DNA from 2 places in the Heyndrickxia sp. FSL K6-6286 genome. Region 1 is predicted to be linked to the other one. Evidence: riboswitches for the same ligand, from Rfam matches in the RefSeq annotation. Region 1 holds a riboswitch; the other holds the start of a gene.
What was found. A riboswitch is a leader RNA that binds a small molecule or an ion and turns the genes downstream of it on or off. The one in region 1 is predicted to bind cyclic di-GMP.
Positions count from the first base shown of each region.

Region 2: linked by a shared signal. The riboswitch ahead of MHI39_RS02855 (methyl-accepting chemotaxis protein) and the one ahead of MHI39_RS22055 (sensor domain-containing diguanylate cyclase) in region 1 are both predicted to bind cyclic di-GMP.

Region 1 is NZ_CP152029.1:4,350,900-4,363,172, forward strand. It holds gene ald (alanine dehydrogenase) at 1-335, opposite strand, end outside; gene MHI39_RS22010 (helix-turn-helix domain-containing protein) at 453-1,691, opposite strand; gene MHI39_RS22015 (amino acid permease) at 2,010-3,362, shown strand; gene MHI39_RS22020 (nitroreductase family protein) at 3,445-4,074, opposite strand; gene MHI39_RS22025 (helix-turn-helix domain-containing protein) at 4,204-4,563, shown strand; gene MHI39_RS22030 (alanine/glycine:cation symporter family protein) at 4,828-6,249, opposite strand; gene MHI39_RS22035 (hypothetical protein) at 6,418-6,816, opposite strand; gene MHI39_RS22040 (CBS domain-containing protein) at 6,968-7,435, shown strand; gene MHI39_RS22045 (DUF2269 family protein) at 7,539-7,994, opposite strand; gene MHI39_RS22050 (globin) at 8,102-8,494, opposite strand; gene MHI39_RS22055 (sensor domain-containing diguanylate cyclase) at 8,711-9,901, opposite strand; cyclic di-GMP riboswitch class I at 9,989-10,073, opposite strand; gene MHI39_RS22060 (methyl-accepting chemotaxis protein) at 10,302-11,561, opposite strand; gene MHI39_RS22065 (3-oxoacyl-[acyl-carrier-protein] synthase III C-terminal domain-containing protein) at 11,609-12,273, opposite strand, start outside.
Region 2 is NZ_CP152029.1:532,117-544,389, forward strand. It holds gene pepF (oligoendopeptidase F) at 1-216, shown strand, start outside; gene MHI39_RS02825 (class I SAM-dependent methyltransferase) at 310-1,089, opposite strand; gene MHI39_RS02830 (sugar-binding protein) at 1,309-2,301, shown strand; gene MHI39_RS02835 (sensor histidine kinase) at 2,298-3,731, shown strand; gene MHI39_RS02840 (response regulator) at 3,745-5,259, shown strand; gene katA (catalase KatA) at 5,474-6,925, shown strand; gene MHI39_RS02850 (Fur family transcriptional regulator) at 7,170-7,592, shown strand; gene MHI39_RS02855 (methyl-accepting chemotaxis protein) at 8,054-9,745, opposite strand; cyclic di-GMP riboswitch class I at 9,871-9,970, opposite strand; gene MHI39_RS02860 (ABC transporter substrate-binding protein) at 10,233-11,516, shown strand.

The DNA.
Region 1 (12,273 bases):
ACTTCACTGTCTACTAACGCTTTTGTTAACTCCGGCTCTGCCGCTAAATGGAGATATGTGAATAAGATTAATCCTTTACGGAAATAGTTGTATTCAGATGAAAGTGGTTCTTTTACTTTCATGATCATATCAGATTTCGCCCAAACATCTGAAGCGCTTTCAATTATTTCCGCACCAGCTTGTTTATATTCTTCATTTGTAAAACCGCTACCTAATCCAGCATTGGTTTCAATAATTACTTTATGTCCAGCATTTAATAAATGGACAACACCTGCAGGGGTCATTGCCACACGATTTTCATTATTTTTAATTTCCTTTGGAACACCGATAATCATTTAAAACATCTCCTCAATGATATAAGTCACTTTCCAATTACAGTTCGATTATATGTCTTTTTTGTGAAAATTTCTTTATTTAGAATGAAAAAAATAAGAGCGATGATTTGTGAAATTTCACAAATGACCACTCTTCATTTCCTCAATTTTTAAATCTAAATAAAAAGTAATCTTTTGGTTGGGATCTTTTAAATCCATATCTGCAATTTCCGTAATCCTTTTCAGGCGATAATTCAATGTATTTGTATGAACATGTAATACCTTTGCTGCCTCCTGGACATTATTATCACATTCCAAATAGGCCTTCATCGTTTTCAATAAATTTGATTGGTGCTTATGGTCATATTCTTTTAACTTTTCAATTGCTGAATTTTTATATTGTTCTTTCGTCCTAATATGATAAAGATCATTTAAAAATTGATAAATACCAAGTTCTTGATAACTATAAGTATTCTGTAATTCCTGTGGAAATTGCTCCTTAAGCTCCAGTACTTTAAGCGCTTCTTGATAGCTCTTATTAATTTGCTGAGGTGATTGATAAATTAGTCCGCAGGAACCTTTTACCTTTCCAATTTGCAGTCTTTCATTTATCCGCTCGATAAAGTTATAGATAAAATGTTTTAAATCCTTTATTGTTGCTTCATTTGAATCAAGACGGATCAATTGAATGAGTTGATTCTCATCAAAAACACGACACACAACTTGAACATTCTGTAAAGTTTCTGTCAAATAATAAGAATGCTTTTCAATCTTTTGATTGACTTCTTTATCAAATTCAATAATCACAACTGCCAAACTACCATCAAGCTTCATTCCAAATCGATCTGCCTCGCGCTTTATGTCATTTAATTTATTGTTATGGCCTGTTAATAGCTTCCAAAAGAAGTCTTGGTTATCTTCCTCTACTTTTCGTCTTTTTAACTGGTGTTGGAGCAATTGATTTTTCACTATTTTCGCTGCTTCTTTAAGCAAGAGTAATTTTTCTTCACCAAATTTCTCATCATCTGTTTGTGCCCATATAAACCCTAATACTTCATTATTTTTGCGGACAGAAACAGCAATCCGATTACCTAATCCTACTTTCTCAATTGCTGGTATAACTACCGGTGCATCACTTTCAAATAACTTCGGCATAACACCATTCTTCCAAAGAGTATTAATCACATTTTCTGGTACTCTCCTTCTAATAATAGTGGCTATTCTTGCAGCATCTACATTTTCCTCATGTTTACTATAAGCAATGATTCGATGATTAGAATCTTCAATTGTAATTGGGCAATTTAACATTTCCCCAATTTTATCTGCCAAACCCTCTAAAGAATCAAAGTCATCGTTAAGAAATGGAGAATGATTCATACTGATTCCCCCTTCGTAAATATAATCTTTATTTTATCACAATTTCACCCGTTTGTGCATTTACACAAAAATGTAGATATATTTTTTATAAATACTACAAATAAAGTCGAAAGTAGTTTATACTATTTTAAAATAGTTTAATATACAAATGTTGTAAACGATTACAAAAAAGTATTTTCAAAATAGTATTATTATAGTAGAATGCCAGTATATTATTTCAAAAAATATACAATTGTATATTACTCTATCGAGATAATATGTCAGAATTAACAGACTAAACTTTTTGACAACAAAGACTACACTAAGGGGTGGAACAATATGGACAATCAAGAACTTCATCGTGGGCTAGAAGAAAGACATATTACCTTAATGTCACTTGGTGCATGTATCGGGGTAGGTTTATTTCTTGGGTCTGCTCAAACTATTGAATTAGCAGGACCTGCAATATTAATTGCATATGTGATTGCAGGTGCGATGATGTTTATCATCATGAGAGCACTTGGAGAAATGGCTATTCAAAATCCAGTAGCAGGTTCCTTCAGCCGTTACGCTCAGGAGTATTTAGGTCCATTAGCTGGATTTTTAACAGGTTGGAATTATTGGTTTTTATGGGTAGTTACTTGTATGGCTGAAATTACAGCTGTTGGTGTATATATGGATCTTTGGTTTCCAGATGTCCCTAGATGGATCTGGGCATTGGCTGCCTTAGTAATAATGACTCTTGTAAATTTAATTACTGTCAAAGCATACGGAGAATTTGAATTTTGGTTCGCTCTAATTAAGATTGTTGCCATTATTGCGATGATCGTTATTGGTTTAATGATTATCTTATTTGGTTTCGGGAATGGTGGAATTGCGACAGGAATTAGTAATCTTTGGAGGCATGGAGGATTTGCTCCAAATGGGATTAAAGGAATTCTAATGTCCTTGCAGATGGTTATGTTTGCCTATCTAGGCATTGAAATGCTTGGGGTAACTGCAGGGGAAGCGAAAAACCCCGAAAAAACAATTTCCCGAGCTGTTAATAGCGTATTTTGGCGTATTCTAATCTTTTATGTAGGGGCATTGTTTGTCATTATGTCCATTTATCCTTGGAATGAAATTGGAACATCCGGAAGCCCGTTTGTTATGACATTTGAAAAAATTGGGATTCGCCAAGCAGCAGGAATTATTAATTTTGTTGTTTTAACAGCTGCATTATCTAGCTGTAATAGTGGGATTTTTAGTACAGGCCGTATGTTATTTAATTTAGCAGAGCAAAACCAGGCACCTACCTCATTGAAAAAAGTAAGTAAAAGTGGTGTACCATCCTTAGCTATTATTCTATCAGCGGCTGCATTGCTTATAGGGGTTATTTTAAATTATTTAGTACCAGAAAAGGTATTTACCTGGGTAACAAGTATCTCAACCTTTGGAGCAATATGGACATGGGCAATGATTCTCTTATCCCAGCTTAAGTATAGAAAAAATTTATCTGCAGAAGAAAAAGCGAAGATAAAATTTAAAGCTCCGTTTTGGCCGTACGGATCCTATATTGCCTTAGCCTTTCTTATTATGGTTGTCATACTTATGGGATTCTTCCCTGATACACGAATAGCACTAATTGTTGGACCATTATGGTTACTCCTATTAGTCGCGGTTTATTACGGAAAAGGAATGAACAAACAATAATATAGATTATCAGGCACCAATTACACAATATAGTAAAATGAATATTTAAAAATGGGTAAATGGTGCCTGACAACATAATAGCTTATATAAATTTAGCTACTTCTTCTAATGGCATTCTTGTTGTATTAAATGCAGGTCCAGCTGCTTTGCCTAAGGAAATTAAAACAATTGGAATATAGCGATCTGAAATATTAAATCTTTGTATAAATTTCTCCTTATCGAATCCTCCCATTGTAACCGTATCGTATCCTTTTGACTTTGCTATCAACATTAACTGCATAGATACTAACCCGGCATCGAATGAAGCAATATTTTTTCTAGCTTCAACAGATGCATATGGATACGTATTATTGGTATTATTAATAATTCGATTCATATTTTCTTCATCAATAAATCCTGCATCGAATCCGCTTTTATATATTTTTTCTACATTTTTATATGCATCAACATCACCTAGTACTGCGATAACTGCTGAAGAGGTTTCTACTTGTTCCTGATTGTTGGCAATTTGTCTTAATTCTCTTTTTGTTTTCTGATCAGTAATAACTAGGAAGCGCCAAGATTGAAGATTACTTGAAGAAGGAGCAAGAATGGCTTCATTTAGAATCTCTTCTATTTCTTCTCTCGAAATTTTATACTCTGGATCATAAATCCTGACTGATTTTCGTTCTTTTATAACAGTTGATAAACTTTTCTCAGATGTCTTTAACATGCTTACATCCTCCTATCCATTTTTCAGCTTACTTTTAGTAAGTTGAAATTAGCTTACTATTAGTAAGCTCAAAAGTCAAATATAATGACTCCTTATGATAAAATAAAAGAAGGGAAGGAGGAGTCCTTAATGAATGAATCAAATCACGATAATTGCTTACAAAATAAGTTAAAATCTCAACATATTTGTGATAATTTCCACGGGGCTATAGAATTTATTGGGAGACGTTGGATGGGACTTATCATTTATAACTTATTAAATGGACCAAAGCGCTATTATGAACTTCTTGAGGAAATTCCTGGTATCTCTGATCGTTTACTTACTGAACGTCTTAAAGAATTAGAAAATGAAGGACTTGTGGAAAAAAGAATTCTCACCTCTTCTCCAAGAAAAGTCGAATATTTGTTAACAGAAGCCGGGAAAAGCTTAGAAGCAGTACTTTTTTCACTATTAAAATGGGTAAAAGACAATAAAAAGCTAAAAAGTTAATATACTCACAAAAATTATGGGGATGCCTTTTTAGACATCCCCATTTCATTATCGTTATTATAAATAAAAGGCATTACCACAAGCATGTCCCATAAAGGAATTGCCATGATAATGCCTAATTGTCACCTTTCATCCTTACTAGAAATGAAAGGATTCAGCACCCAAAAGAGAGCATTTATATCTCATGTTAAAACAGTACATATTGTATCGATTATGCTTTCAGGAAAATTACACTACTTATCCAAAATTTATTCAGGTCAGTTCCTATAAAATTTCTTCATTTCCTTTTGAAGGTTCGTCTTCCCATGATTCTACATTTTTTAATCCTTTAATACTTGAAGCATAGAATACAGGATTTTTCCCTTGTGCTTTCTGCTTTTTATAATCTGCTAATGCAGAGAAAGCGATTTTACCTAATAATGCAATAGCAATTAAATTCGTTATGGCCATCAGAGCCATAAACAAATCAGCTAAACTCCATACAAAATCTAGCGAAGCTAAAGAACCAAAGGCAACCATTGCAACAACAGCAATTCGGTAAATATTTAACCATAGTTTACTATTCTTTATAAATTCAATGTTCGATTCTCCATAATAATAATTTCCAACAACCGAACTAAACGCAAACAATAAAACAATAATAGCTAAGAAAATACTAGCCCATGTACCTAGACCAGTTTCTAGCGCCTTTTGAGTTAGTACAATACCATCAGATTCCTTTGAATTATATAATCCTGATAATAAAATAATAAATGCCGTACTGCTACAAATCACTAATGTATCCACAAATACACCTAGTGACTGAATAAGCCCTTGTTTAACAGGGTGACTGACATCAGCGGTAGCAGCAGCATTCGGCGCACTCCCCATACCCGCTTCATTTGAAAATAATCCCCTCTTAATTCCTTCCATCATTGCAGCACCTATAGCACCACCAGCAATTTCTTTTATTCCAAAAGCACTTTCAAAAATTAATTTAAATATACCAGGTATTTCTGTAATATTAGTTACCATTATAAATAGTGCAATTAAAATATATGCTCCTGCCATTACAGGTACCATTAATTCAGCAACTCTTGCTATCCGTTTAATTCCTCCAAAAATGATCACAGCAGTAACGAGAGCTAACACAATCGCAATGACAATCTTATTAATTCCAAAAGATTGGTGAAATGCACTAGTTATTGTATTGGCCTGAACTGAATTAAAGGCTAGTCCAAATGTCAGTGAAATTAATATCGCAAAGAAAATTCCCATCCATCGAGCATTTAGGGCTTTTTCCATATAATAGGCAGGACCTCCACGAAATGTATCCCCATCTTTTACTTTATAAATTTGAGCTAAGGTACTTTCCACAAATGCTGATGCTGATCCGATCAAAGCAATCAGCCACATCCAAAAAACAGCACCCGGACCTCCAGTTGTAATGGCGATTGCAACACCTGCAAGGTTACCTGTTCCTACACGTGAGGCGGTACTAATACAAAATGCTTGAAAGGATGAGACCCCTTTTTTATCGTCCTTTGCCCCCTCACCTAGTAGGCGGAACATTTCTCCTATCATTCTAAACTGTACAAATTTCGTTCGAAAAGTAAAATATAGTCCAAGTCCTATTAATAATATAATGAGGATATAGGACCACAGGATCGTATTTACTCCCCCAACCATGCTTTCTAAAATTTTCAACTTTCCATCACCTTCTTTTCTAAGATGCTCACTAAATTCTAATCTACCAAAGATTTATTACCAGGACAATACAATTTACAATTACCTAAAAGTGATGGTAGTGCTACAATCTCCCATGGATTTGAAAAAAGCCAATATAATTATTGGCTTTGTCATTAAAAGATCAATTTATTTCACTTTAAGTTGCCTTACATATATTGCCTGTGAGGCATTTTTTTGTATGCAGCCTTCTAAATCCTGTTCCTTAATTAATCCTAAATTTAATGCTGACCTTATTTTCACTTCATCCGGTTTTTTCTTAATAAGACCCTGCATATTAAGCTCTTCTAGCCTTTTGACTGTTATGTCCTGATCAAACTTCTCAGATATTCTAATTTGTCTTAGTAAGTGGTAATCGCCTATTTTTATTTCTCCTTTTACATTTTCACCAACGGAAGTATCAAAATACTGATTGAATGCTTTTTTCAACTTTTCTAATTGCGTCTCAACTTCTTTTTTCTTTCGGTTCAATTCGTCATAGTGCACAAGCATGTCCCTAGTAATTAAATAATCCATATCATGATTCAACAGCTATCCCTCCATTCCTATTGTCAGTATTCATACTTATTTTAGGATCAGGTGAGATATTCCAACTTTAAGTATTCATTTATATTAACTGATTTTAATGGTAAAATAATGGTAGGTACAAAAAATACTTTGGAGAAAGAAGGCACTTGGTATGAAGGTAAAAGACTTCATGATTCAAGATGTAATTTCTGTTAAAGAAGACGACAGCATTAAACATTTACTAAATACTCTTGTCGAAAATAAAATTGGTGGAGTACCAGTTGTAAACGGTAATGGGAAGCTTGTCGGAATGATTAGTGATGGTGATGTGTTAAGAAATATACAACCAAAGGATATGGTGGTATATGATTATTTTAATTTAATGGCTTACACATATCAAAAAGGAAATCTTGAAAAAGTATTATCACAGTTAAAAGATCAACCTTTAATTAAAATTGCCAAAAAGCATGGCCTTATTACTGTTAAAGAAGACGATGATATGGATAAGGCATTGAAACTGTTAGCTAAACACCATTTCAAAAAAATTCCGGTTGTTGATCAGAACCAAAAAGTTGTCGGAGTCATCAGTCGCGGAGATATTATTCGTACCATTCAAAAAAATATTCTCCAATCTCTATAATTCTTTTGTACACATTATACATTCGAATAGCTTATTATTTATTAGATAAAAAAATGGAGGACGTCTATTATAGGCATCCTCCATCTCACTTTTAAAAACCTTGCTAAAACGGCTTCAAAATCATCAGTACTATGATAATAAGAAAAATGATATTTAAAATTCTTTCATAACGAAATAGTTCCCTAGATAAAGTTTCGTATTCCTTAGGAACATCTTCCCCTTTATGCGATTGCAATAATTCCTTAATTGGCTTAGATTTTGGTGATAAGACAAAGGGACCCATCGCAAGTCCAGTGAGAAATAATACCAAGCTTGTTACATACCACCCCATTTTAAACAAATAAGGATGAATGAACCCCATTAATAATCCAGTGATTAAAAGTAGTGTTCCACCGATCATGACGAAAATATGCAAATCTCTTCTAATTCTAAAAGCTTGCCTTATTTCAGTCATCGAATTCGCCAATTTTGCGATTCTAGTTAAAATAAATCCAGGTCCCATTCCAAGTATTGCAGAAAAAATATGTATAAAAACGAGGATGGAATAAAAAGTAAACAATCTGGTTCCCCTCCGTTTAGCTGTAAATCCTATTATATATCAATTCTAAAAGTACTATTGAAAACATGCTACTTTGAACAAAAAAATATTTGGTATGCCCCTTTCCCTTATTTTTGATCTGGAGAATTGATCATAATAGCAGCTACTTGTTTCAAGCGATTATAAAAAAATTCACCAACTGGATATGAATCTAAGCCAACCTCTTCAAATGCCTCTTTCATACATCGAAGCCAGCATTCCGCTCTTCTTGGCGTAATTTCAAATGGGTGATGGCGCTGTCTCATTGCTGGAGGTCCAAATTCCTGACTGTAAAGAGCAGGTCCACCAAGAAATTGCGTCAAAAACATCCGCTGTTTCCGCATAATTTCATTCATATCGCCTTGAAACAATGGACTTAAATCAGGATCGGCATAAACTTTTGGATAAAATGCATTAACAAGTTCTTCAATCTTTTCTCCGCCAATTTGATCATATAAATTTTGTAATCGTGGATCAGGCATTTTGCTTCCCTCCCATTAATTGCTTAATCTATTATACCCTTAGATTTTATTAGAATCTGTAATATTCATCACATCAATCCGTAGAATTTATCAATTAACCTATATAAACAGCATATTACGCTTTGTAGCTTTAACGTTGTTTCGATTAAATTCATTCAATTCACTATTCATAAAAAAAGGCACCGTAATATCGGTGTCATAATTTATTGAAATTATTTAATTAGCTAAAACGATTAAGTTTTTTCCGCCTTGTTTAGCTGTATATAATGCTTGATCAGCAGATTTTTTTAAAGAATCAACGGTTAAACCGTGTAAAGGATATGTAGCAACACCAGAACTTATGGACACAGTTATTTCTACCTGTCCAATATAAATCGCATGAAGAGAGAGATACTCCTTAAGTCTATCAAACATATCTTCTAAATCATCTCGATCATTGGAATGAATTATCACCATGAACTCATCGCCAGCATATCGATAGCCTTCGATTCCTTCTCCACTAATGCTTTTGATACCATTGGCAAGTGATTTCAAATACTGATCACCAATATCATGCCCATATTGGTCATTAACCTGTTTCAAATTATCTGAATCTAGCATTACTAAAGTAATTTCTTGCGTTCCCTTACTAATTAGATTCGATAAGTCATTATGAAAAGCCCGATGGTTTTTTAATCCAGTTAGTTCATCCGTTTGAGAAATGGTATAAATTTTTTCATATAGATTAGCTGTTTCAATTGAATTAATAACCTGTGTACCAATAATTTGTAGAAGTTCTTCATGCTCTTTTCGATAAGCAAAATCTGCATAGGATTGTGCTGAAATGACTCCTTTTACGTGATCATCAATGATAAGGGGAACAAAAAGACAAGAATTGGTGTCTTTTTCTACCTCTCCATATCTGGTTTCAAATTCTAACGATTGATTACTTCCCTTTAGGTGAATAATTTCTCTCGTTCGAATCACTTTAGAAGTAAAATTTTCTCCATATTCAGTTTGGAATGAAGGGGCAATCTCACCGCCATCAACAACAAAAGTAAATTGAATATTTGTTTCCCCTTCATTATATAAAGCAATATAAAAAGAATCCGTCGGCATAACTTGCGATACCATTTCATACGCCTTTTTAAGGAGAACAGTAACGTCCAAAGTCTTACTGCATATTTGTGCAAATTCGTGGAGGATTTTATAATTCTTATTCATCCAGTGCATATTTTCTATTTGTCCATGGATGGTTTGTAACTGGTTGAAGATCGTTTGAACCATTGGCGTTTGATATTGAGGCTTAGCCGTTAATTCTTTTATATCTTCTAATAAATTGCCTTCATTTGAAATGAATACATTCAGTAACTTACTAATCATGTCCAAAATTTGTTGATCTTCATTATTTTGTTTTTCCGTTTTCACTTAGAACACTTCCAAACTATCATAAAGGTATTTTTTAATGGTAAAAAAAAATTAATCATCTATCGATTAATCATTTAATCATACATTTTCAATAACTGGCTGGCATAATCCTATGATGTTAGCCCCTATAGCTTTGCGTCTTCATTTTTCAATGAATTTGCCTTTTAATTCTCATATACCATCACCAAAATACTTAAAGTAAAACTATTTCATTCATATTATATAGTTCTTTTTTACTATGGTCAATATTTTCAGAATTGAATTGAAAATAAAAAAAAGAAGGTATCGATTAGATTTTAATCTCTATACCTTCTATTATAAGACTCTTTTTTCTAACTACAAATACAGCCTATAAAGAATGAAATATAATCCTTCATTAAGCCTGTCCAGCCCGAACAATTTATACTGTAATATGATCCAATAACAGTTTTACATTCACTGTCAATTCATGCTGTTTCTGAACACCTTCCTCTACCTCTTTAATGGCTAAGGAAACTTCAGAAACATTCTCTAGAACTTCTTCTGCACCAGATGCTGATTGTTGAGTTGTGGCAGAAATATTATGAATGGCTTTATTTACCTCTGTTATTGCAGATGCCATTTCACCTGATGAACTAGCAATATCAACAGACATTTGCTTAATAAATTCAGCATCTTTTTCGTATTGTATACCAATTTGTATAAATTTCTCGTAATCAGGTAAAACCTCGCTATCCATATAGTGCAAAACATCCTTTGAATTATCTGTTAAATTAACAAAAGCTTGTTGAACTTTACTAGTAACATTACGGATATTTTCTACTGACTTGGAAGATTGCTCAGCTAATTTTCGTATTTCCTCAGCAACAACTGAAAATCCTTTACCAGCCTCTCCAGCTCGTGCTGCTTCTATAGAAGCATTTAATGCTAATAAATTGGTTTGCTCTGCAATACCACCAATTGTATCCGCTAGTATTGTAATTTCTTCTACTACTTTTGATTCTTCCATAGCTTTCATTATTTTTTCTTCTTTTTCGATAAATATCTTTTCTGAAGTTTGTACTGAATGAGTCGCATCCTCTCTCACTTTAGCCGCACGAACCTGAATTTCCTCAGCTAACTTCCCTGCGTCCTTTGCTTTATCTGCCAATTTATTCGTCGAAGTTTCGATATCCTCAATTGATGCACTTACTTGTTGATTGGTTGCACTTAGCTCCAATGCTCCCTGAGTCATTTCATCGATCGTATCTTTTACATCTTGAATAATATAAGTAAGCTCTGTAGCTGTTGCTAATAATTCATCTGAATGACTGTCTACATCAGAAATGCCATTTTTCATATTTACAACAAGCTTTCTCATATTGTTTGTAGCCGTGTATAAATTATGGGAGATATGGTCTAAGCTTTCTTTATTCTTCTTTTTCTCCAACGAGGTTAGATCTCCTAAAACTAGTCTTTGCGACAGTTCACCCATAACAATCCACTTTTTCTTTAAGCGAAGAGAGGATAATATTGTAACCCCTATTAAAAGGATAACCCCGATAATTACTGCACTAATTTGTAGCATTTGATTTTTTGTAAAAAAGCTTCCAATGATGATTAAACCAATTAATACAGATGGAAGTATAGATGTCATTACTAAGCTTGGAATAATATTTACTTTTTCCTTATTTTTACTCATCCTAATTCTCCTAATGTAATATGATGATTAATTGATTGATCTATGACTCAATATTTAAATAACATTGCTGAAGCAGAGGATCCCGCACCTACCGACCAAAACACAACATAATCACCTTTTTTCACCTGTTCAGTCCGTACAGCATATTCAAAAGCCATAAAGGGACTTGCCGAACCCGTGTAACCATATTTCGTCCCTACCACAGGAAACTTCTTACGATCTTCATTAAACATTTCCTGTATTTTATAGATATTCTTTCTCGAAATTTGTGAAAAACAAAAAGCTTGTATATCACTGGTCGTTAGGTTATTTCTATTTAATAGCTTTTCTATAAGCTCAACAGTGGACTTAAAGGCATTATCATTATTAACGTTTTCCCATTTCACTCTTTTTTCATAATCAGAAATGTTCTGATCTTTCAGATTGGAAACTCCACATGCTGGAAGTATGATTTTGTCAATTGATTCAGTATTCACTTTATATGCAGAATCGATAAATCCTTGATTGGTTTCTTCTTGTTTTTCAAGCAATACAGCTGATGCCCCATCTCCAAAGCTTGAATAAGTAACCGCTTCCTCCTCCCATGCATATCGAAGGAGTTGCTCAGAGGCTACAACCAATGCTCGATGAATATGTGGATTAGCTAGCATACTTCTACTTACTTGTTCAACTGCGACAATCATTCCAACACAGGCTGCATTCATATCATAAA
Region 2 (12,273 bases), 1.5 Mb from region 1:
GCTACGGGCTTTGCTTCTGCCATCCATTTAGCGGATCGAATTCTTAAAGGCGACGAGAAAACATTAGCATCCTATATTGAGTTTTTAAAAAGTGGAAGCTCCGATTATCCACTTGAGCTTTTAAAGAAGACAGGTGTCGATTTAACATCTCCAGAACCCATTCAAAATGCGTTAAAACAGTTCAGTGATTTAGTTGATGAATTTTCGAAAATGTAAAAAGTGTAGTTAGGATCTGATCCATATCATTTTATAGGTGACTACCTCTATACAATGATATGGTCAGTCACTATGTTATTTAATAAACTTTCTTTATGAATTCTTATTTGCAGCCCATACTGTCCAACGATCCTTTTCAATGAGAGGGAAGCAATTTTTTAAAGTTAATTGTAAATCTTTTATAAGAGAATTTAGCTGCTGATCATTTAATTCATGGAGAATAGATCGTCCAGTTCGATTTCGTAAATCCTCCCATAAATCCTCTTGGTCTTCATAAACTCTTCTTATCTCCCATAGTTTATTTTCTGTTATATTTTGAAAACCTAAATGTTGTAGTTTTCGTATTACTTCTCGACTAGAATGCCTTCTAGCTACTTCTTTCTCAATCAGCTGAGGATACATTGAAAAAAAGTATCCTCGAATATGTGTTGGGCTACCTTCAAGTAGGCAGTCCTCAGGTGTGCGATCTTGAATAATACATGTGCCACCAGGTTTTAATAAACGGAATACTTCATATAAGCACGGTTCTAACTCTTTAATATGGTGGATGAGCGCTCTTTCAAGCACAATGTCAAATTGATCACTGTCCAAACCTGTTTCTATAGCATTTCCGTGAATAAATTGAACAGTATCATAACCCTGACAATATACCTTTGCTGCGGAAAGCATCTTTTCTGAAAAATCGACGCCGATTACCTGTGCTGCTCCCATTTCAGCGATAGCCTTTGTATAGATTCCACCACCACAGCCGATATCTAGTACCCTTTTCCCTTCAAAATTAATCATTTCTTTCATGAATTGAATCCAAGATTCATCGGTTTTTCTTTTTGCATAAGTAAATTGATCATCAGGTTGAAGAAAATCTAAAGACATAATGATTCCCCCTTATTCAGAAACTTCTTGCCTTTAGATTAACTAATAATAGTACATTAGTAAATTTTATAATAATTATTAATATTGATAAGTTTTTATTATGTTGAATACATCATTTTGAGAGAAGGGGTAAATATTTTCAACAAACAATAAACATGCTATGATGAGATTAATTATTCTGAAAAGAAAAACTATTTATATGGAGGCCCATCCCATAATATGACTCGCGTAGCAAAACTATTTTATATCGTAGGCATCCTATTGTTTTTGATAACGTTTACATTAGCTTGTTTATATGCTAATAAGATGCATACACTTGGTAAGCAAAATCCAGGCGAGATAATGCCCGATTACCAATATCATTTTATGTTAATACCAGAAGAGCTGGATAATGATTATTGGCGGCTAGTCGAAAAAGGGGCGATGGCAGCGGCGAAAGCCAATCATATTTTACTAGAGTATGTAGGTCCAAAGCAATCCAATATAAATGAACACTTAAGAAAGCTGCAAATAGCAGCAGCCTCGAAGGTAGATGGTGTGTTAACTCAGGGATATAATGATAAGCAATTTACCCCTGTAATCAACCATTTAGTGAATAAAGGGGTTCCAGTAATAACAGTGGACACGGACGCCCCTTCAAGTCAGCGAAGGGCATATATTGGAACAGATAATTATTATTCAGGATTTCTGGCAGGAACTTCTTTAATAGCTGACACGAAGGGAAAGATTAATGTTGCGATTATTACTGGTAGCTTCAAGGCGGAGCATCAAAAGCTGCGAGTAAAAGGATTTAAGGATGCAATTGCTAATGAAGACAGAATACATGTGATCACTGTTGAAGAGTCCAATATTACTAGAATTCGTGCGGCCGAAAAGGCAAATAAAATCCTAACTGAACATCCGGAGACGAACGCATTTTATGGGACAAGTGCTCTAGACGGTATTGGAATTGCTCAAACAGTCGTGCGTTTAAACCGCGTACAATCTACCTATATCATTGCATTTGATACGATTAATGAAACACTGGACTATATTCGCAAAGGTGTGATTGATGCGACGATTGTACAAAAGCCTTATGAAATGGGATACAAGGCAGTTGAGATGATGATTCAAATTCAGGAAGGAAAAACTATACCAGAAATTAATAATACGGATACTCGGGTGATTCATAGGGAAGACCTAATAGAGCAAAAAGGAGAATTACCGCAATGATCCGGATCCGAACGAAGCTCCTCATTTATTTTATTATTCTAGTTGTTTTAGTTAATGGTGTAGCTTTTTTCGTATATGACAGTAGCGAAAAGATTATGAAAGAATATAATCGAAGCTTTGGACGCTTTCTTTTACTAAATGAAATCGCCCAGCAAACGAATACCGTGGTCGAAAAAATGAATGCCTATATTGTGAAAAAGGACCCGATGTTTCAACAGGAATTTATCACAACTAGTAATGAGCTTCGAAAAAACAAAAAGAAATTGCAGGAAGAAATAGAAACTCAATCAAACTTTGTTACTCTTGGCAACTATGAGAACATGCTCGAAAGTTTCTTGGAGGATAGTTATATTGCCATACATGCTTTTGAAACGGGCGATATAAATCAGTATGCAGCTTATTTTAATGAAGCGACAAATGTGGCTAATTTTATCCAGGAGACAACGATGTCCTTAATTGATCAGGAATTAACGAATTATCAATCCTTTTTTAAGCAGCTTAAGAAACGAAATCATTATTATCGGTTATCGACTATTTTTCTACTAGGCTCGTTATTAATTATTTGTGGGATACTCGCTATATATATTTCTCGTGGGATCACAAGTCCGATTGCTCGTCTATCTCAAGCAGCAAGGGAGATTTCTGCAGGACGTTTAACTGGAAGGGATATTGAAGTAACAAGTAAGGATGAATTGAAATTATTGACTGAAACGTTTAACCAAATGCGACGAAATATTGTAGGTCTTGTGAATGAAATTAAAGATAAATCTGAACTCGATACACTTTTAAAAGAAATGGAGCTTAAGAGTTTACAAAATCAAATCAATCCCCATTTTTTATTTAATACGTTAAACAATATTTCAAAAATGGCTTATTTAGAGGATGCGCATGAGACAACACGGTTAATTGAAGCGGTATCTACCTTGCTTCGATACAATCTAGAGAATATTGATAAACCATCAACATTAAAGGATGAGGTGAATTGCGTAAAAGAATATTTTTATATCCAGCAAACCCGATTTGGGGATCGTATATCATTTAAAACCGTAATAGATGAAAGATGTATGTATGCAAACATTCCACGTCTAACGTTACAGCCTATTGTGGAGAATGCCTTTATCCATGGTGTGGAGTCAAAGGAGGAAGGGGGAAGGATCACACTTACCATTTACCAAACTACGGATCAAATCGTGATTGAAGTGGCAGATGACGGAAATGGAATGGAGCAGTCAATCATAAGCCAATTATTAAAGGGTGAAACAAATGAACAGCGGTTAACTGGTAAGAGAGCAACCGGACATTCAACAGGAATTGGTGTGAAAAATGTCATGAAGCGTCTTCAACTTTTTTACCAGCAAAAGGATGTAATGGACATTGAATCAAAGCTGGGAGAGGGGACTGTTTTTCGTTTGAAGCTCAAAAAGGGGTGAATCCATTTTGCGTGTGATCATCGTCGATGATGAAAGACTGGAACGTTTAGGCTTAGCTAAAATGATACATAACGGAATCCCGGAAATAGAAATTATTGCTGAGGCTCCAAACGGCCGAATGGCTATTGAACTGGCACGTGAGTTGAAGCCGGATTTGATAATGATGGATATTAAAATGCCTGGTATTGATGGAGTAGAGGCAGTGAGAGAAATAAAAAAGATGGATAAACAGATCAAATTCATCATGGTTTCCGCCTTTAATACCTTTGAATACGCTAAGGAAGTTATGCAACAAGGGGTAAAAGAATATATCTTAAAACCAAGTAAGCAAGAAGATGTGATAGCGGCTTTAAAGAGAGTTCGCGAAGAAATACTCGAAGAGCGGAAACAATATATGGAATCATTACAGATGAAAAGAAATTTATCCCGTGCTTTATCGGTCATTGAATCAGAATGGCTATCAACCTTATTAATGAATCATATTGAGGAAATGAATATTGATGAATGGAGCAAATTACTAGGAATTGAAGTGCGAGCTGGATATATGATGATATTTTCCATGCAATGCCAAGATCATATACAAACCAATGATGAGAAGCGGACAATATATAGCGGGGTTAAATCCTTATTAAAAACGAAGCTTGATGAGAATTGTATTGTAGGACCTATGGCAGATAATCAAATTCCTGTACTTGTACTAATGAGATCAAGTCATGAAATAAAGCGATCAAATGCGATTACAATAGCTCGATCCGTCGTACGAACATTAAAGGAAAGATTCCATCATACTAAATGGATGGTAGGCTTAGGACAGCCTTTTGAGACCATCGATGGACTTATGAACTCCTATCATGAAGCGATTTTAGCCCTGGAATCAAAAAAATGGGGAACTGCCCATCTATATGAAAAGACCAATTATCTAACTGAACAAGCCTCTATTGAAAAAGAAAGACATCTACTTGAATCGATAAAATTAGGTGATCATCACCGTGCACTTCAGGCATTTGAAATTTATATGGAAGCAAATAAAGATAAAAACAGCCATATTTATGAAGAATTATCTATTGTGATTACCAGAATGCTAAAGGAATATGGGATACATTTTGAGATTAAACAAAAGCCAATACAGGAAGAGCAATGGATTATTTCATTACGGCAGTTCGTAATGAAGGCAGTAGAACTTATTCATGCGTGGAGAGCAAACCATCAGAAAGGATACTTACAAACAGCGAAAGAATACATAGAAAACAATTATGAGAAAAATATTTCATTGGAAGAAGTAGCTGATTTTGTAGAGTTAAGTCCTTTTCATTTTACAAAAATGTTCAAGGAGAAATTTGGGGTTACCTTTATTGATTATTTAACTGATGTAAGATTGGAACATGCAAAAAGGGAATTAATCCATACAAATAAAAGCCTAAAGGAAATTTGCTACAGTGTTGGCTATAATGATCCAAATTATTTCAGTCGTGTATTTAAGAAGAAAACTGGTCTATCACCGACGATATATCGAAATCAAACAACTTGAATAAAATTGGACATAATTTACTTAATCACGAATACCTTTATAAAGGGAAGTATTGTCCTTTTATGAAATGTAAGTCACCTAATATTTCTTTTTAAATTATAATTATTATAAAAAAGTATTGATTTTATTTTGAGAAGTGTTATCATAGTTTTATAGAAAAGCAGAATAGAGTCGATGACTCGTCTGTCGAAAAATTATTAATGAGGTGATTTGATTGAGTACAAATAAGAAACTAACAACTAGTTGGGGAGCACCGGTCGGGGATAATCAAAACTCAATGACAGCAGGATCTCGTGGTCCAACACTAATTCAAGATGTACATTTACTAGAAAAATTAGCTCATTTTAATAGAGAACGTGTTCCTGAGCGTGTCGTACATGCGAAAGGTGCAGGGGCGCATGGTTATTTTGAAGTAACAAATGATGTTTCAAACTATACAAAGGCAAAAGTGTTTAATGGAGTAGGAAAACGAACTCCACTATTTATTCGATTCTCAACAGTAGCAGGTGAACTTGGATCTGCAGATACCGTTCGAGATCCACGTGGTTTTGCGGTTAAATTTTATACAGAAGATGGAAACTATGATATTGTCGGTAATAATACTCCAGTTTTCTTTATTCGCGATGCAATTAAATTTCCTGATTTCATTCATACACAAAAGAGAGATCCACAAACACACTTGAAAAACCCTACAGCTGTTTGGGATTTCTGGTCACACTCACCAGAATCGTTACATCAAGTAACTATTCTTATGTCTGATCGTGGTATTCCAGCAACACTCCGCCATATGCACGGTTATGGAAGTCATACCTTTAAGTGGGTAAATGATGATGGTGAAGCTGTATGGGTAAAATATCATTTTAGAACAGAACAAGGTGTGAAGAACCTTGATCCTGAATTAGCAGCAAAATTAGCTGGTGAAAATCCAGATTATCATACAGAAGATTTATTTAATGCAATTGATAAAGGGGATTTCCCTGAATGGAAACTATATGTACAAATTATGCCTTTTGAGGATGCGAATTCGTATCGATTCGATCCATTTGATGTAACGAAAGTATGGTCTCAAAAGGATTATCCATTGATTGAAGTAGGTCGTATGGTTCTCAACCGTAATCCAGAAAATTATTTTGCAGAAGTAGAGCAAGCGACTTTCTCACCTGGATCAATGGTACCTGGTGTCGAAGCATCTCCTGATAAAATGTTACAAGGGCGCCTATTCGCCTATGCTGATGCACATCGGTACCGTGTAGGTGCAAACCATAATCAATTACCAATTAACCGTCCAAAAAATGAAGTAAATAATTATCAACGTGACGGTCAAATGAGTTTCTATAATGGCGGGGGTTCTGTTTACTACGAACCAAACAGCTTTGATGGACCGAAAGAATCACCAGAGGATAAACAACAGCCATATTCAGTAAGCGGGGTAGCAGATGCAGTTGCATATGATCACTTCGACCACTATACTCAAGCAGGTGATTTATATCGACTATTGAGCGAAGAAGAACGTACTCGTTTAGTGAATAATATTGTAGAGGCAATGAAACCCGTTAAACTAGAGGAAATCAAATTACGTCAAATTGGACATTTCTATAAAGCTGATCCAGAGTATGGAACTCGTATTGCAGAAGGCTTAGGATTATCTATACCACAAGAAGTGTAAAAAGAGGGTTATAGGTATACTCGTTCGATTTGCAAAAATGCAAATAGTAATCAATCATTCTCATTTTGATTCTCATATTCTCAACTATAGGGGGCTGTCTCAATGCGAGATAGTCCCTATTTTAAAAACCTTTTTTTACATTAAATTAAATGGTGGGCAGAAGAATTAACCATAGAGTGGAGAAAAAAGTACATAGTTATTGGAGAATCTTATGAAAGAGCTTTTTTTATAAGGGGACAAGGTTATGGAAGAAGAACAGATGATGGAGCTTATTCCTTTTCTAAAAGAACGAGGATTACGGATTACACCGCAAAGAATGTTAATATTGAGTACCATTCAAAAGCTCAACATACATCCGACTGTGGAAGATATCCATCGAGAATTACCCTATATTAGTTTGGCAACGATCTATAACAATGTTAAATTATTCGTTCAACTACGTATTTTGAAGGAATTGCCTTATGGTAATGGAATAAGTAAATATGAACTCTCCACAACAGATCATTATCATATTATTTGTGAATCATGTGGAAAAATAGAAGATTTTAATTATCCGAAGTTAAAGGAAGTAGAGCAAGTTGCCTCAAGGCTCTCTCATTTTTCTATTCAATTGCACCATTTTGAGGTGTATGGCATATGTAAGGAATGTCAGGAATTATCCAAATAGTAAGCTCCTATTCCAGAGCTGGAAACGAAGGGGCTAATAGGGAGCTGTGAATTGATGATGAAAAAAACGGTTTGCCCCATCTGCCATACAAAGATCAAATATTTAAAGCATAGTATTCTTTGTAAGTGTGGAATGAAATGTAGAAATACAAAATCTATCGCATAAGTGATGAACGATTCTTCTTGTAAGAATCGTTTTTTCATTTAGAGATAAAAATAAAGGCTATATTCGTATCGTTTGTTGCTTTGGTAAAAACCAACTGCCTGCTTTTACACCCAATGAAGGATTCAATGATTCTTATGGAGTTTGCAGCACTTTTCTCAGTGAAATGAAAGGGTTAATGATCTTTTAGCCGATAGTTATTAGTTAAAACTTTACTTAAATGTTTGAGAAAAGAGCCAAATAAAAAAAGTTGTCTAATAAGTAATCAAAATACTTACTAGACAACTATTGCTTAAGAATTATAGTTTAAATTGATTCACTAAAGCATTTAATTCCTCAGCTAATTTGGAGAGATCTTCTGAATTTCCAGCGATTTCTTCCATTGAACTGCTTATTTGCTGTGAGGAAGCAGAGGTTTGCTCAACTCCAGCAGCTGATTCCTGAGATATGGATGCAATTTCCTCAATGGAGCGATTCATTTTTAGGCTATTATCTTCCATTTCCGATAAGCTATCTGAAATGGTTGTTATACTATTTACCATTTTTATCACAGCTTCATTAATTTCAGTAAATGTCTTACCAGTTGTTTGAATCTGGGAGGTCCCTTTTTCAACCTCAGAGTATCCATTCAGTAATGATTCTGCCACCATACCTGATTCCTTTTGAATATTGATTACGATGCTTGTGATATCCGTTACAGAATGGGAAACTTGCTCTGCAAGTTTTCGTACCTCGTCAGCGACTACAGCAAAACCTTTTCCATGCTCACCTGCTCTTGCTGCTTCAATTGCTGCATTTAATGCGAGGAGATTTGTTTGCTCTGCAATATCATTAATGACAGAAACTAATGTTGAGATTTCTCGTGATTGTGAATCTAAGCTTTGAACCTTTTGGACGGCACCTTGAACAATTTGATCTATTTTAGCCATTTGATCATTGGAGGATTCCATTAATTTTTTACCTTCTGAAGCCATTGAAAGTACTTGATTGGATGATTGTTGAATATGCCTTCCTTTTTCATTTGCTTCCTCAACTTTAAGTGTAAATGATCCCATAATGGAGGAAAGTTCATTTGTATTATTCGCTTGTACCTCAGTACCAGAAGCCAGTTCTTGCATAGTAATGGCAATTTGCTCCGATCCTGACTTTACCTCATTTGCTGATTGGCTTAACTCTTCACTCTGACTTGTTACAGATCCGGATACTGTATTAATTCGGTTTAATAAATCACGAGTTTGCCGATTCATTTCATTTGTTGCAATAATAAGATGTCCAACCTCATCTTTTAAAGTAGTTTGTAATGGCTCTTGGCTCAAATCACCATTTGCAATTAATTTCATGCGCTGCATGACATGTTTAATTGGTTTTGATATCTTGTTTGATGTAATGAATGCTACGGCAAAACTGATAATAATGACTAGAATTGTTACAATGGTTCCCACAAGTAAGGACGTTTGCCCACTTTCAATGATATCTTGTTCTTTTTGATTAATCTCCTTTTCACTTTCATCAGCCAGTTTTTGATAACCGTTTAATAAATCACGGCCAACGGTTATCGATTCTTGTAAATTTTCCTTTGCTTTTTCCACATTCCCTTTGTCATATTCATCAAATACTTTATCCTGAATAAATTCACGCCATTCTTTCGTTTGGTCCATCAAGCGATTGAATTCATCTGAGGCATGTACACCTCGAACGATCGCTTCATATTTTTGTCCCTCTTCTGTATAGGCGTTAAAGCGGTCTTTATAGTCTCCTCCAAATAATACATACCCCCGAGCAGTTGCTATTCTATTCGCAATTGTTGCGACCAATCCTTTATTAGCAGATAAAAGAGGGAGTTCATGTTTTGCAATATTCTGTGCCGTTTTATTGCTTGAAATGGTCACCGAAAAATTATAAATACCTAATCCGATGACAAGTATGATCACTAAGGAAAAACCAAATAACATCTTCGCTTTTATACTTTTAAATGAAAATATACTTCTCATTGTCTAGTACTCCTTTCTTGTTAGATTTGTTGATTTAATATGTAAGCTAGACAAGGGAAAATCACCTTGCTTGTAGTCTATGTATATAACAAAGAGACTATCCCGGATTGTGAAATAGCCAATGATTAGGTAGCCAGGCGATCATAGTATGAATGGATGATTATCCCCAACCTTAGACCCTAGGTTTTGCGTCCTATTTTTTCAAATAGTTTGCCTTTATCTCACATATTCTTAGTGCATTTTAACTAGCGACTTGGTTATAATAACCTATTGTTCTCCAAGATACAACAAAATTGTATTATTTTATCCCTTTTATTCTTATGCAAAGGCTTACTATTTTTCTGCTATTAAATGGCGAGAAGTGCACAACAAAATAATGCAGATATTCGCAAAATAATGAAGGCGCTTACATGCGTTCAGGAAGAATTAGTCTGATAAATTATGAGTGTAGGAATTGTTAAATTCAGTGAACAAAGGGGGAAGAAGTATGAAACGTAAAAGTATTTTTGTCATGCTGGCTATTATTCTCGTATTTGCATTAAGTGCTTGTAGTTCCAAAAACTCCAGCAGCGATGGTGAGAAATCTAAGGGGAAAAAGGAAAAACTTGAGATCTTCAGTTGGTGGACAGGTGCGGGTGAAGAGGATGGATTAAAGGCATTATTAGCATTATTTAAGGAAAAACATGCAGATATATCAGTTGAAAATGCAGCTGTAGCTGGTGGTGCAGGAACCAATGCAAAAGCTGTACTGGCGAGTAGAATGCAAGGGGATGATCCACCATCTACCTTCCAGGTTCATGGAGGAGCGGAATTGAATGAAGGCTGGGTTGCTGCAGGAAAAATGGAACCAATCAATGATGTATATGAAAAAGAAGGTTGGAGCGATAAATTCCCACAATCATTAATTGATATGGTAAGTAAAGATGGCAATATCTATTCTGTTCCCGTAAATATTCATCGTGGAAATGTATTATGGTACAACAAAAAAGTATTTGAGGACAATGGATTTGAAGTACCAAAAACATTTGATGAATTTTTTGCTATAGCAGATAAATTACAAGAAAAGGGGATTACTCCACTGGCATTAGGTGATAAAGAACCCTGGACAGCCACACAAATTTTCGAAAATGTATTGGTAGCAAAGCTTGGTGTCGATGGATATAACAAGCTTTGGACAGGGGAGCTTGCCTTTGATGACCCGAAAGTGAAGGAATCAGCAGAAATTTTTAAGAAAATGATGGGATATATCAATAAAGATCACAGCTCTAGAAACTGGCAAGACGCTTCACAACTAGTAGCCGATGGAGACGCAGCAATGAATATAATGGGAGATTGGGCCAAAGGTTATTTCGTAAATGATTTAAAACTTACATTGAATGAAGACTTTGGATATACAACAACTCCTGACTCATCAGGAATATTCACAGTAATAACAGATACATTTGGTCTGCCAAAAGGGGTGGAAAATGCTGAAGATGTAAAAACATTCTTAGGTGTTCTTGGATCTGTCGAAGGGCAAGATGCTTTTAATCCTTTAAAAGGTTCCATTCCAGCACGAGTAGATGCCGACACATCAAAATATGATGATTACGGAAAGTCAACGATCGAAGACTTCAAATCTGCAGAATTGGCTCCAAGCCTAGCTCATGGTTCCGCAGCAGCTGAAGGATTCTTAACAAAGGCAAATCAGGCAGTTAATATTTTTGTAACACAATTAGATGTAGATAGCCTATTAAATTCACTCAAAACTGCTCAGGCTGAGTTGAAATAAATAAGTTTTTATAAAAGAGGACGAGAGCTTTCTCTTCCTCTTTTTGAAGTTTGAATATAAGTCATTAGAATTTGGAAAGGAACCAAACAAAAAAAAGAGAAGACCAGTCAAAAAAAGAAAGAAACCAATCAATAAAAAGGAAGAACCACTCAAAAAAGAGCCAGAACCATACAAAAGTCGAGAGACCAAACAAAAAAAGGAGAAGACCAGTTAAAAAAAGAAAGAAACTAGTCAATAAAAAGGAAGAACCACACAAAAAAGAGCCAGAACCATACAAAAGTTGAGGAACCAAACAAAAAAGAAAGAAGACCAGTCAAAAAAAGAAAGAAACCAATTAATAAAAAGGAAGAACCACACAAAAAAGAGCCAGAACCGTACAAAAATCGAGGAACCAAACAAAAAATAGAAAAGACCAGTCAATAAAAGAGAGAAACCAATCAATAAAAAGGAAGAACCACACAAAAAAGAGCCAGAACCATACAAAAATCGAGGAACCAAACAAAAAATAGAAAAGACCAGTCAAAAAAAGAAAGAAACCAATCAATAAAAAGGAAGAACCACACAAAAAAGGTTCAGAACCATATAAAAGTCGAGGAACCAAACAAAAAAAGAGAAAGACCAGTCAAAAAAGAAGGAAACCAATCAATAAAAAGGAAGAACCACACAAAAAAGAGCCAGAACCATACAAAAGTTGAGGAACCAAACAAAAAAGAAAGAAGACCAGTTAAAAAAAAGAAGGAAACCAATCAATAAAAAG